One region of the Bradyrhizobium sp. HKCCYLRH3097 genome, then DNA from elsewhere that is predicted to be linked to it. Evidence: predicted binding sites of a transcription regulator. Region 1 holds the regulator's gene; each other region holds the start of a gene.

Region 1 (4,283 bases):
TGATCGCACCTTCGATCAGCGGCGCGCCGGAGCCGGTCTATCCACCGGAGATCAAGGCGCTAACGGCGTCGTTGGCCGCTGCCGAGGCCGCACAGGATTGGGATCGGGTCAGCGCTATCAAGGCGCATCTGTGGGTCGACGGTCCCTTGCAGCGCGAGGGACGCATCTCCGGCGAGCCGCGCGAGACGTTCCTGAAGAAGAACGCCGCCGCACTCCGCGCGCCGCCAACCGGCGCGACTCTCGATATGGCACCAGCCTTCCCGCGCCTCGCGGAGATCGTCGCGCCATCGCTCGTCATCTGGGGGGACTTGGACTTTCCTCACATCCAGCAGCGAAGCAGGCTGCTCGCCGCAACAATGCCGAACGGGTCAGGACATGAGCTGGCCGGAACGGCGCACCTGCCGAGCCTGGACCGTCCGCAGGAGGTCACGCGGTTGATTGCAGACTTTCTCGCGCGATCGTGAGGCCGCGCCCCGGGCACGGCCCACAGCAGACGGTCGGAACGCAGGGAGCCGGCCTAGGCCCTTGGCCGCGCCGTGCGCGTTCGGTTAGAAGGCGATTCATTCGATCTGCCGTCTCCGTCCGAAGGAACTCCCATGGCCCTGATGCCGGTGTCTGATGCGTTGTCCGCCGTGCTCGCCGGCGCCGAGCCGCTGGCCGAGGAGCAGGTCGGGCTGGACGAAGCGTTTCACCGCATCCTGGCGCGGGACCTCGCGGCGCTGCGGACGCAGCCGCCCGAGGCGATGTCGGCGATGGACGGCTATGCCGTGCGCGCGGCGGACGCCGCCCAGGCCAAGGCGCGGCTGAAGGTCATCGGGGAGGTCGCGGCGGGGCGGCCGTTCGATCGCGTGGTTGGACCCGGCGAGGCGGCGCGGATCTTCACCGGTGGCGTTGTTCCGGAGGGCGCGGACGCGGTGGTGATCCAGGAGGACACGATCGCCGAAGATGGCCACGTCGTGATCACCGAGGCCGCGATCAAGGGCCGGCATATCCGGCCGGCGGGCGTCGACTTTCACCAGGGCATGGTGCTGCTGAAGTCCGGGCGCCGGCTCAGCGACCGCGACCTGTCGCTGGCGGCCAGCATGAATCATCCGGCGCTGCCGGTGCGGCGCCGGCCGAAGGTGGCGCTGCTCGCCACCGGCGACGAGCTGGTGATGCCGGGCTCGACGCCCGGCCCGGGCCAGATCGTCTATTCCAACGGCTACGCCTTGCGGGCGCTGGTGCGCAACGAGGGCGGGACCCCGATCGATCTCGGCATCGCCGCGGATACGATGGAGGCGACGATCGCCGGCATCCGCCGGGCCCGAGAGGCCAAGGCCGACATCTTGATCACGACCGGCGGCGCCTCGGTCGGCGATCACGACCTGGTCAAGCAGGCGCTCGAAGCCGAGGGCGTCGAGATGGCGTTCTGGAAGATCGCGATGCGGCCGGGCAAGCCGATGATGCACGGACGGCTCGGCGACATCAGGGTGATCGGACTGCCCGGCAATCCGGTGTCGTCCTATGTCTGCGCCCTCCTGTTCCTGGTGCCGCTGATTCGGCGGCTGCTCGGCCGCGACGAGGCCGTGATGCCGCGCGAGACCGCCCTGCTCGGCCGCGAGCTCGGGCCGAACGATTCGCGCGAGGACTATCTGCGGGCGCGGCTCGAAGAGCGCGCCGACGGCACGCTGATCGCCACCCCGGTGAGCCAGCAGGATTCGTCGCTGCTCGGCAATCTCGCGCTCTCGCAGGCTGTGGTGATCCGGCCGGCGTTTGCGCCGAAGGCGCCTGCCGGCAGCCCGTGCGAGATCCTGCGCCTGCCGAATTGAGCCGCTTCCCCGGTAAAGCCCGGTCTGTTCATCATATTTTTAGGATTGCGGAACACACATCGAACATATAGTGTCCGTTCATGATTTGTTTTTAGTATGTTGCGGGCGACGCGATGACGGTCCGACTCCAGGGCGCTCTCAGCCGGTTTGTGCGCGAGGCGCAGCTCTTGGACTCGGACGACAACAAACCGGGGACCAGGTCGAGATGCTGACGCGCAAACAGTACGAACTTCTGCGGTTCATCAACGAGCGGCTCAAGGAAGCCGGCGTGCCGCCGTCCTTCGACGAGATGAAGGATGCGCTCGATCTGCGCTCGAAGTCCGGCATTCATCGCCTGATCACGGCGCTCGAGGAGCGCGGCTTCATCCGCCGGCTGCCCAACCGCGCCCGCGCGATCGAGGTGATCAAGCTGCCCGAGCTGTCACAGGCCGCCAACAACCGCCGCGGCTTCACCCCATCGGTGATCGAGGGCAATCTCGGCAAGGTGCGCACCAGCACTCCCGCGCTGGACGATGGCGAGCGCCCCGTCGCAGTGCCGGTGATGGGCCGCATCGCCGCCGGTACTCCGATCGAGGCGCTACAGACGCGCAGCCACACCATCAGCGTGCCTGCCGACATGCTCGGCAACGGCGATCACTATGCGCTCGAGGTGCGCGGCGACTCCATGGTCGATGCCGGCATCCTCGACGGCGACATGGCGCTGATCCAACGCAACGAGACCGCCGACACCGGCGACATCGTGGTGGCGCTGATCGACGATGAGGAAGCGACGTTGAAGCGCTTCCGCCGCCGCGGCGCATCGATCGCGCTGGAGCCGGCCAACACCGCCTACGAGGTACGCATCCTGCCGCCGAACCGGGTGAAGATCCAAGGCAAGCTGGTCGGGCTGTACCGCAAGTACTGATCGCGAATGGGATCGGTCGATGGGCGGCGGGCGCACGCGCTTTCGCCGCCGATCGGAGGCTGCCCAGCAAAATACGTCACGCGCGAATGCACCTCATGATGTGCAGCGCGGCATGCTCAAACGCTTGTGATCGGCTGCGGGCACACGCGATGCAGATCAGCGCAGAATTGCCGCGAAGCGCGCGCTAACATCACCATCGATGTCCACTCTGATAGAGGCCTGCGCCTGTCCGGGGGGAGCGTGGGTCGGCTATCTCTCAACGAGGAGCGATCCGATGTGTGACTACAGCCTCCATGCGGTTGCGTCCCGTCCCGCCAAGGTCGGCGAGACGTTGATCTCGATGATCTTCCGTGGCACCGCCACCCGCGGCTTCGCGCTGGAGAGCGAGCCGACCGTCGCAGTCTGCATGCTGCCCGGCACCGAGTTGGCCTTCGCCGAGGACGTCCGCTACGACAGCCGCTGGCTCTGGACCCGGACGATCCGCGAGCGCGTCGCAAAGTTCAACAGCATCGAGACTCACATTCCCGATCGCCATCACGACGCGATCGAATTCGCCGATGGCCGCCACGTGCTGGTGACCCAGCTCTGCGAGGGCCAGCGCGTCACCGTGCTGCAATTGCCGGTCAGCAAGCAGCCGGCGGAGCGACGCCCGGACATCGCCGAGGACGTGCCGCCTTCGCAGGCCACACCGATTCGCCGCATCAGCATCACCTGAGGGGTCTCCGCATCGGCATTTCTCTCGGTCGTGAGCGAGCTTTCGACCGTGGGAGATTTGGGTTCTGCAAGCGCAAAGTCCTCTCGGGCGAACCTCACGCCCCGGCATCGCATCGGATAGGAACGACATCCCTCGGCCGCCATGATGTGCCGGGGGAGCCTGCTGCCGTGGTCAACAAGATCGATTGGAACAAGGCCGCCGGGATCACCGAGCCCGGCTGCAATATGCTTGTGTTCGGATGGCTGACAGTCACGGCTGACGACATCGCCATCTGGCAACGTTATCCGCGCGCTGCGTTCACGCTGGCCGAAAGCCCCTCGCTGTTCGATGGACTTGGCAACATGGACCCTGGCGACACAGAGTATCATCTCGGTACGTTCGAGCTGCCCGGCACTCAGTCTTCTTCGCCCTGCTCCGTCTCCGGCGGCGTCGCGTCCTGAGGCCGCACGGCCGGCGCGCGCGGCGTCAGCGTCGTGTCGAACTCGCCGGCCTCGGCGGGCGCCGGCCACCATGGGCGGTCAGTGCCGCCGGCGCGCGCCGGCGTGACGGCGAAGCTCCTGCCCTGCCGCACCAGCATCAAGGCGCCCTGCTGCCGCAGCCGCTCGCGATCGATGACGGCCGCCGCGCAGGATGACGGCGCGGCGCGCGCGGTGACGATGAGCGCGGCACGGGCGCAATCATCGGCGAGCGCCTCGGCGCGCAGGGTCAGGGCGGCGAATCGGCCGTCGGCCATCGCGACCACGCAGCCCGCCTCGTCGCAGGAGACGCCATCGGTGAGCGATGAATCCGCCGGCAGCCGGGCATCGGCGTCGGCCGCGAGCCACTCCTTGGTGGCGAACACGTCCTTGCCGGTGCG
Region 2 (4,283 bases), on a different contig from region 1:
GATGACCGCGGCCGCGATCAGCGGCACGGCCGAGACAAGGACCTTGAAACGCAACATGATACGCACCGACGCGGCAGGCCTAATGACGGAACGCGGGCCTTATGGTTGTCGGAGCGTAAAGAGAAGTCGTTACCAGAGTGTTGAGGGGGAGGGGGCGCCCTTACGCCGCGTGGCGATTGTCCTCCGCCAGCGCGCGATACGACAGCGCCTCGGCCAGATGCAGCCGGCCGATCGCATCAGTGTGGTCGAGATCGGCGAGCGTCCGCGCCACGCGCAGCACGCGGTGATAGCCGCGCGCCGACAGCCGCATCGTCTCGGCGGCTTCGCGCAGCAGCTTCTGGCCGGGCGCGTCGAGCCTGGCGATTTCGTCGAGCACGGCGGCGGGGGCCTCGGCGTTGGTCCGGATGTGCGGCAGGCCGGCTTTGGCATAGCGGGCGCGCTGCAGGTCGCGCGCGGCGGCGACGCGGGCGGCCACCTCGGCCGAGCCTTCCTTGGCGGGCGGCAGGATGAGGTCGGCGGCGGTGACGGCGGGGACCTCGATGCGCAGGTCGATGCGGTCCATCAGCGGGCCGGAGATGCGCGTCTGGTAGTCGGACGTGCAGCGGTCGATGCGGCCGCGCTTGCAGGCATAGCCGGGCTCGAACGCGTTGCCGCAACGGCACGGATTCATCGCGGCGACCAGCATGAAGCGGGCAGGGTAGGTGACGCGGTGGTTGGCGCGCGAGATCGAGACCTCGCCGTTCTCGAGCGGCTGGCGCAGCGAATCCAGCACGCGCGGATCGAACTCCGGCAGCTCGTCGAGGAACAGCACGCCCTGATGCGCCAGCGAGATCTCGCCGGGGCGGGCGCGCAGGCCGCCGCCGGTCAGCGCCGCCATGCTGGCGGAATGATGCGGGCTGCGGAACGGCCGGCGCGACGTCAGCGCGCCGCCCTCGATCTCGCCGGCGACCGAGGCGATCATCGAAACTTCCAAGAGCTCTGCCGGCGACAGCGGCGGCAGGATCGACGGCAGCCGCGCCGCCAGCATCGACTTGCCGGCGCCGGGCGAGCCGATCATCAGCAGATGATGCCCGCCGGCGGCCGCGATCTCCAGCGCGCGCTTGCCGCTCTCCTGGCCCTTGATGTCGCGCAGGTCGAGCAGGCTGGCGGGTGCCTCCTGGATCTTCGGCTGCGGCCGCGACAGCACCTGCGTGCCCTTGAAATGGTTGGCGATCTGGATCAGCGACGTCGCCGCGATGATCTGAAGGTCCGGGCTCGCCCAGGCCGCTTCGGCGCCGCAGGCGGCCGGGCAGATCAATCCTTCCTCGCGCGCATTGGCGCCGATCGCCGCCGGCAGCACGCCGGCGACCGGCGCAATCGAGCCGTCGAGCCCGAGCTCGCCGAGCACCGTGAAGCCGCCGAGCGCATCCGGCGGAATGGCGCCGATCGCGGCCATCAGGCCGAGCGCGATCGGCAGATCGTAATGGCTGCCTTCCTTGGGCACGTCGGCCGGCGCGAGATTCACCGTGATCCGCCGCGCCGGCAACGCGAGGCCCGAGGCGATCAGCGCCGAGCGCACCCGCTCGCGGGCTTCCGACACCGCCTTGTCCGGCAGGCCAACGATGGCGAAGGCCGGCAGGCCGGGCGCGACCTGGACCTGCACGTCGACCGCGCGGGCCTCGATCCCCTCGAAGGCGACGGTGGAAACGCGCTGGACCATGATGCCCCTCCCGGACAAGGAGGCTAGCGGAAGCCGGCATCGTTCGCAAGAACAATACGGGAACACTGTTGTTGCCGCGCTCTGCCGCAATCCATTAACGACAGCCGCGTGGGGTTTCAGCTCCGTCCGCTGCGCTTAACGCCCCTTTAGTCCGGCCTTCGCATTCTTCCTCAATTGAAGATCGACCCGCGCCTCCGTCACAGCCGAGGGAGGCGCCCAACGAGGGACGTGCGATGCCTCCAGCGCCTGCGGCAGCTCCGACCGCCAAGACGCCCCCCGGTGATGCGCGGACGGTGTCCGAGCTCGCCACCGACATGCTGCGCCGGACCACCAGCCTGTTCCTGGCCGGTCCGCGGCCGGCCTCGGCCGAGCAGCTCGATCTCTACGATCAGATGTTCGCCCGGCTGATGCCGCAGGTCGCGACCGAGCTGCTGGCCGAGCTGAGCATGGCGCTCGCCGGCGTCGAGCGCGCGCCCTACGCGACGGCGCGGATGCTCGCCGTTCACCCCGAATTGCGCGTCGCCGGGCCGATGCTGGCCAAGGCGGCGGTGCTGACCGAGCGCGACCTCGCCGAGTTCATCCGCACCGGCAGTCCGGCGCATCTCGTTGCGATCGCCAGCCGCAGGGGCATCGGCGACGGCCTCACGACGCAGCTGATCGCGCGCGGCTTTCCGGCGGTGCGCATGGCGCTGGCGCAGAATCTTTCCGCCCGGCTGTCCGAGGACGGCTATCGCAGCCTGTTCAAGATCGCCGAGCGCGACGAGGATCTCGCCGAGAAGCTGGCGCTGCGCACCGACCTGCCGGCCAAGCTGTCGCGGGCCTTCGTCGCCGCGGCCAGCGAGGGCGCCCGCGCCCGCTTCATCAAGGCCGCGCCGCCGGCGACCCGCGCCACTCTGCAGGCGACGCCGACCCGCTCGCCCGGCGCGGCAATGCGCGCGATCTGGGATTATCAGCAGGTCAAGGCCGAGGTTGCCGCCCTTAGCCGGACCGGCAAGCTCGGCGACTCCGCCGTCAACCGCTTCTGCGCCACCGGCGATTTCCCTGCCGTGATAGCAGCGCTGGCGCTGCTCTGCGTCGTCACCATCGAGACGATCGAATCGCTGCTGGAGGAGGACCGCATCACGGACCTGCTGCTGGCCTGCAAGGCCGCGCGGCTCAGCTGGGCGACGACGTCGATGATCCTGCGCGACCGGCCCGGCTGCGACGCGCTTCCGGCCGATGACCTCGAAGAGGCGCGCAAGCGCTTCGAGAAGCTCGCACTGTCAGAAGCGCAATGGAAGGTGCGCGGGCTCGAATCGCGCTGAGCGAGCGCGAGAGGCGGCGTCAGCCCGGCGGCGTGCTCGGATAGGCCGTGAAGTCGATCTTGAACATCGCCGGATCGAGCTTCTTGGTCGTATCCAGATTGTAGACGGCAATCGTGGTGTCGTAGCCCTGCGGATCGGTCACGGTCCACTGCTTGAGCTGGCCGTCCTTGGCGCCGAGCATCAGCATCAGCCGGCTGGTGCCGATCAGGGCCTGCTTCTCCTCGATCGTGATCGTGACGTAAAGGTCGTCGGCGGCGACCGCGATCACGTTGGTGTCCTTCAACAGGTCGATGCGGTCGGACAGCAGATAACGCAGCGGCGTCTGCGACAGCGGATAGACGTCCTGGGTCGCGAGCTTGCGGTCGCGCACCACCAAGGAAGAGCCGTCGGCGATGATGTCGATCGGCGTCGGCGGCTCGTATTCGAAGCGGACCTTGCCCGGCTTCTGGATGTAGAAATCGCCCTTGGTCTTGCTGCCGTCCGGGCCGACCTGGACGAAGTTCCCGACCAGGGTCTGCAGCGACGACAGATAGGCGCTGACCTTGGCCGCCTGCGCCTTCTGGTTGGCGTCGAACGAGGTGAAGATGCTGGCCGGCACGTTGCGCCGGGGATCGGGAATGACCGGGTTTGGCGGGGCCGTCTGGGTGGTCGAGGGGCTCTGGCCGGCCCGCTGCTGGTCGGAGGCGCTGAGCTGGGAGCCGCTCTTCGGGCCTGATTTCGGAGCCGGCGTGCCCTGCGCGGCGGCGTGACCGGACGCACCGGCGACAGAGCATATCGTCACGGCGCAGGCGACCAGCCAAGCGCCGATCCGGCGCCCGCGCCAAGCTGCGTGATACGAAAACGTGCTGTTCAACAAGGAGCTTTTCAAAACGACGTCCTGAGGTTTTACGCGTTCTATCCCGGTTCGGCCGGGCAGCGTGATCGTAATCGCGTGAAGATCGGGCACTGAAGCGGCGTTTCTGCGGCCATCGGGGCCGTCAGAACCCGCCTTCCTCCTCGGGCACCAGGATCTCGCGCTTGCCGGCGTGGTTGGCCTGGCCGACGATGCCTTCCTGTTCCATCCGCTCCATCAGCGAAGCGGCCTTGTTATAGCCGATCTGCAGCCGGCGTTGAATGTAGCTGGTGGAGGCCTTGCGGTCGCGCTTGACCACGGCGACCGCCTGGGAGAACAGGTCGTCGCCGCCGCCACCGCCGCCCATGCCGGTGGCATCGAACACGGCGCCATCCTCCTCGCTCGGCTCCTCGGCGGTGACCGCCTCGAGATATTCCGGCGAGCCCTG
Region 3 (4,283 bases), on a different contig from region 1:
ATGATTGCGGCCTCGGTGACCGGCTGGCCGGTGTCGACCGTGATCACGCGCACCATTCCATCGGTGCGGAAGAAGCAGGCCTCCAGCCGCCGCGCGCCCTTACCCTGCTGCGCCATCGCCGCCACCAGCATCGCGGCCAGACGGGAGAGGCTGGCCGCAATCACCGTGTCGGTCGCGACCGGCTCGGCAAAACGCTTGTCGACGATGTAGTCCGGCGGGACCTTGCGCGGGCTGATCGGCGCATCGGCCTCGCCCAGCGCCTGCGCCAGCACGCGGGTGAAGGCGGCGCCGAACCGCGCGGTGATCTCGTTGCGGCCGCGCGCGGCGACGTCACCGATGGTCTTGAGGCCGGCTCGGCGCAGGCCGAGCGTAATGGCCTCGCTGCCGCCGAGGGCGGCCACCGGCAGCGGCGCCACCGCGGCCGCCTCCTCGCCGTCGGACACGATGCGGCCATGCACCTGGCGGTTCAGTGTACGCGCACAGACGGCGTTGGAGGCGATCGCCGCCGACACAATGAGGCCATGCGCGGTCAGCGCGTCGCAGACCGACTGCATCAGCCTAGCTTCGCCGCCGAACAGATGCACGCAGCCGGTGATGTCGAGCGACAACCCATGCGGCGGGTCGAGCGCCACCAGCGGCGTGAAGCGGTCGCACCAGTCGGCGATGCTCTCCAGCATCTTTGCATCAGCCGCCAAATCGGCTTCGTGCGCGACGAGGTCGGGACAGACCGCGCGGGCATTCGCCAAGGGCTGGTCGAGCGACACACCGTGGCACGCCGCCGCTTCGTCCAGCGCATGGATCAAGAGCGCATTGGCGTCCTTGATGACGACGACCTGCGGCTTGCTCTCAGGCGGAGCGCCTGTGAGTGCCCGCTGTCTTTTGATGCGATCGATGGGCAGGCGCGGCAGCCACAGGCTGAGGATCCGCCGCCGGTTCGCTGAAACGGCATGCATCGGGGGTCCACTCCATGATCCATCGTCCGGTCTGGCCGTGACGGTTGCGAATGAGCTCGGCATCGAGGCGCGGCGCGCCCCACGCCATCCAGGGCGCCGAGGGCAGCGACGGCGCGGTTCGCACGATCCAGCGCGTCTCCGCGGTCGACGGCTCGGGCGCAGCCGCAATGCGCAACATGAGCGCGGTGACGCCGGATTCCTGCGCCGCCAGGGTCAGCTTGCGGCTGGCGACGAGATCGAGCTTTTGCGTCTCGCCCCACACCTCCAGCATCACGCTGCCGAGCGCATCGCAGGCGAGCGCGTCGGCGGCGGTGCGCAAGGCGTGGTCGAGATCGGGCGCGCGCACGATGACGATGCGGCGCGGATCGAGGCCGAGCTCGGCGAGCCCGCTCATCGACAGCGCGCCCATCTCGCGCTCGGCGAAATCCTGCCGGATCCAGATCAGGGGCCGGCGCGCGGCGACACGCGCGGCAAGCCCGCACAGGAAGCCGGTCGCGGCTACCGCCTGGCGGCCGGTCTCGGCGAACACCTCGTGCAGCGCGCCGGTGGCGAGTCCGCCTTGCAGGGTTGCATCCACCTCGTCATGGCCGAGCGCGACCCGGCGCAGGTCGTGTGCGCCATCGGCCACTTCGAGACGGGCAATGCGGCCGCGCAATTGCGCGAGCGTGTCCATGCGTGCGCCGGTCATCCGTCGCCGCTCCTTTCAATCCATCGTGCCGGCGCTGCCGTTCTGTGCAGGGAAGCGAAAAACGAACTTGGCAGTGAACCCGCGACGACCCTCTTTGTTCATGATACGTTCTAATATAAAGCTAACGCCGGACGATGAGTCAATCGGGATTGCCCCGGGTGTGATTCAGGCAATGGAATCAAAGGGATTCGAACGCATGGAGCTGTTGCGCAAACTGGAGATCCTGGCCGATGCCGCCAAGTACGACGCGTCCTGCGCCTCCAGCGGTACCGAGATGCGGGATTCCCGCGACGGCAAGGGGCTCGGCTCGACCTCGCCCGGCATGGGCATCTGCCATTCCTATGCGCCGGACGGACGCTGCATCTCGCTGCTCAAGATTCTGCTGACCAATGCCTGCAACTTCGACTGCCTGTATTGCGTCAACCGCGCCTCCTCCAACGTGGCCCGCGCGCGCTTCACGGTCGACGAGGTGGTGAAGCTGACCATCGACTTCTATCGCCGCAACTACATCGAGGGGCTGTTCCTGTCGTCGGGCATCATCCGCAGCCCCGACTACACGATGGAGCAGGTCGTGAGCGTCGCGCGCAAATTGCGCGAGGAGCATCGCTTCCGCGGCTACATCCATCTGAAGACGATTCCGGAGGCTGACGAGGCGCTGATCGCCGAGGCCGGCCGCTATGCCGACCGGCTCAGCATCAACATCGAGACGCCGCTGGAGGCGAGCCTGACGACGCTCGCGCCGGAGAAGGACCAGCGCGCCATCCGCCGCACCATGGGCCGTCTCCGGCTCAAGCTCGACGAGACGGCGGAGGCGAAGAAGACGGTGCGCCGGGCCAAGCCGCCGCGCTTCGCGCCGGCCGGCCAGAGCACGCAGATGATCGTCGGCGCCGACGACGCCAACGACCGCGTCATCCTGTCGACCTCGGCCAATCTCTACGGCGCCTACAAGCTCAAGCGCGTCTATTACTCCGCCTTCAGCCCGATCCCCGATGCCAGCCGCGCGCTACCGCTGCAGGCGCCGCCCCTGGTGCGCGAGCACCGGCTGTACCAGGCCGACTGGCTGATGCGGTTCTACGGCTTCGATGCCGACGAGATCGTCGAGGAGAACGAAGGCATGCTGCCGCTCGACATCGACCCCAAGCTCGCCTGGGCCTTGCGCCACCGCGACCGCTTCCCGCTCGACATCAACACAGCAAGCCGCGAGGAGCTGTTGCGCGTGCCCGGCTTCGGCACCCGCACCGTGCAGCGCATCCTCGCCACCCGCCGCACCACCACGATCCGGTTTGCGGATCTGGCCCGGCTCAACGTTGTCCGGAACAAGGTCTTGCCGTTCATCGTTCTCTCCGACCACCGGCCACAGCCGTCCCTGCTCGACGGTGCCAGCCTCAGAGCCCGGCTGCGGCCCAAACCGCAGCAGCTGGGATTCGGATTCTAACGGAAACCGTCATCGCGAGCGCAGTGACATAGCTGCCGTCATTCCGGGGCGCCTCGAAGAGGCGAACCCGGAATCTCGAGATTCCGGGTCTGGTCCTTCGGACCATCCCGGAATGACGCGGCGGCTTCGCTCGCAATGACGAGAGAGATGAGATGCACGTCGTAACCCTCGACAGCGACACTGATTTCGACGGCTGGCGTCAGGCGGCGCGGGCGCTGGCGATGAACGACGTCAAGCCGGCCGATGTCAGCTGGCGCGTCAAGGGCGCGGCGCCCGACCTGTTCGACGATCAGGCCGACACGCAGCTTCCCGAGGTGCCAAAGGGCGCGTTCTCAGTGCCGGCGAGCTTCATGGAGCTCGCCGAGAGCGCGATTCTGCACAATGATCCCAACCGCTTCGCCCTGCTCTACCGGCTGCTGTGGCGTCTGCGGACCAACCACGATCTCATGGAGATCGCGACCGATCCTGATGTCGCGCAGGCCAACGCGCTCGCCCGGGCCGTGCGCCGCGACGTCCACAAGATGCACGCCTTCGTCCGCTTCCGCGAGGTCGGCCGCGAGCGCGAGGCGCGCTACGTCGCCTGGTTCGAGCCGGAGCACCACATCGTCGAGCGCGCCGCGCCGTTCTTCGCCCGCCGCTTCGCCGACATGCCGTGGTCGATCCTGACGCCCAAACTCTGTGCGCATTGGGACGGCAGCCGCGTCAGCTTCACGCCCGGTGTGAGCAAGGCTGAAGCGCCGTCGGAGGACCGGCTCGAAGAGGTCTGGCTGCGTTATTACGCCAGCATTTTCAATCCGGCACGGCTGAAAGTGAAGGCGATGGAGAAGGAGATGCCGAAGAAATATTGGCAGAACCTGCCCGAGGCCAAGCTGATCCAGCCGCTGATCGCGGCAGCCAGCCGGCGCACGTCATCGATGATCGCCGAAGCCGGCACTGAACCCCACAAGCCGCAGAAACGCGTCGAGGAGACCGCGATGAGCCGCAAGCCGAAAGCCCACGCACCGGCTGCCGAGACCTCACGTGATGTCGAGGCCGCCGATCTTGAGACCTTGCGCGAAGAAGCCGCTTCCTGCCGCGCCTGCCCGCTGTGGAAGGACGCCACGCAAACCGTGTTCGGCGAAGGCCCCGCGCATGCGCCGCTGATGCTGGTCGGCGAGCAGCCCGGCGACAAGGAGGATCTCGCCGGCCATCCCTTCGTCGGCCCGGC

What was found. Region 1 encodes LexA, which represses DNA repair genes until DNA is damaged. Its sites were predicted from a motif close to TGTTCNNNNTGTGTTCNG; they were not measured.
Region 2: a site for LexA is predicted at 1,747-1,764, ahead of ACQR0U_RS00885 (YifB family Mg chelatase-like AAA ATPase). Genes of this name have one in related genera too.
Region 3: a site for LexA is predicted at 1,737-1,754, ahead of ACQR0U_RS17180 (putative DNA modification/repair radical SAM protein). Genes of this name have one in related genera too.

The regions. Positions count from the first base shown of each region.
Region 1 covers NZ_JBNPTX010000012.1:133,283-137,565, reverse strand. The annotation lists gene ACQR0U_RS25755 (alpha/beta fold hydrolase) at 1-464, shown strand, start outside; gene ACQR0U_RS25750 (molybdopterin molybdotransferase MoeA) at 597-1,808, shown strand; gene lexA (transcriptional repressor LexA) at 2,014-2,712, shown strand; gene ACQR0U_RS25740 (hypothetical protein) at 2,987-3,427, shown strand; gene ACQR0U_RS25735 (hypothetical protein) at 3,595-3,867, shown strand; gene ACQR0U_RS25730 (ComEC/Rec2 family competence protein) at 3,822-4,283, opposite strand, start outside.
Region 2 covers NZ_JBNPTX010000001.1:190,116-194,398, reverse strand. The annotation lists gene ACQR0U_RS00890 (hypothetical protein) at 1-57, opposite strand, end outside; gene ACQR0U_RS00885 (YifB family Mg chelatase-like AAA ATPase) at 161-1,699, opposite strand; gene ACQR0U_RS00880 (DUF2336 domain-containing protein) at 1,933-3,003, shown strand; gene ACQR0U_RS00875 (outer membrane lipoprotein carrier protein LolA) at 3,023-3,784, opposite strand; gene ACQR0U_RS00870 (DNA translocase FtsK) at 3,981-4,283, opposite strand, start outside.
Region 3 covers NZ_JBNPTX010000006.1:267,838-272,120, reverse strand. The annotation lists gene ACQR0U_RS17190 (Y-family DNA polymerase) at 1-953, opposite strand, end outside; gene ACQR0U_RS17185 (ImuA family protein) at 847-1,641, opposite strand; gene ACQR0U_RS17180 (putative DNA modification/repair radical SAM protein) at 1,838-3,076, shown strand; gene ACQR0U_RS17175 (UdgX family uracil-DNA binding protein) at 3,229-4,283, shown strand, end outside.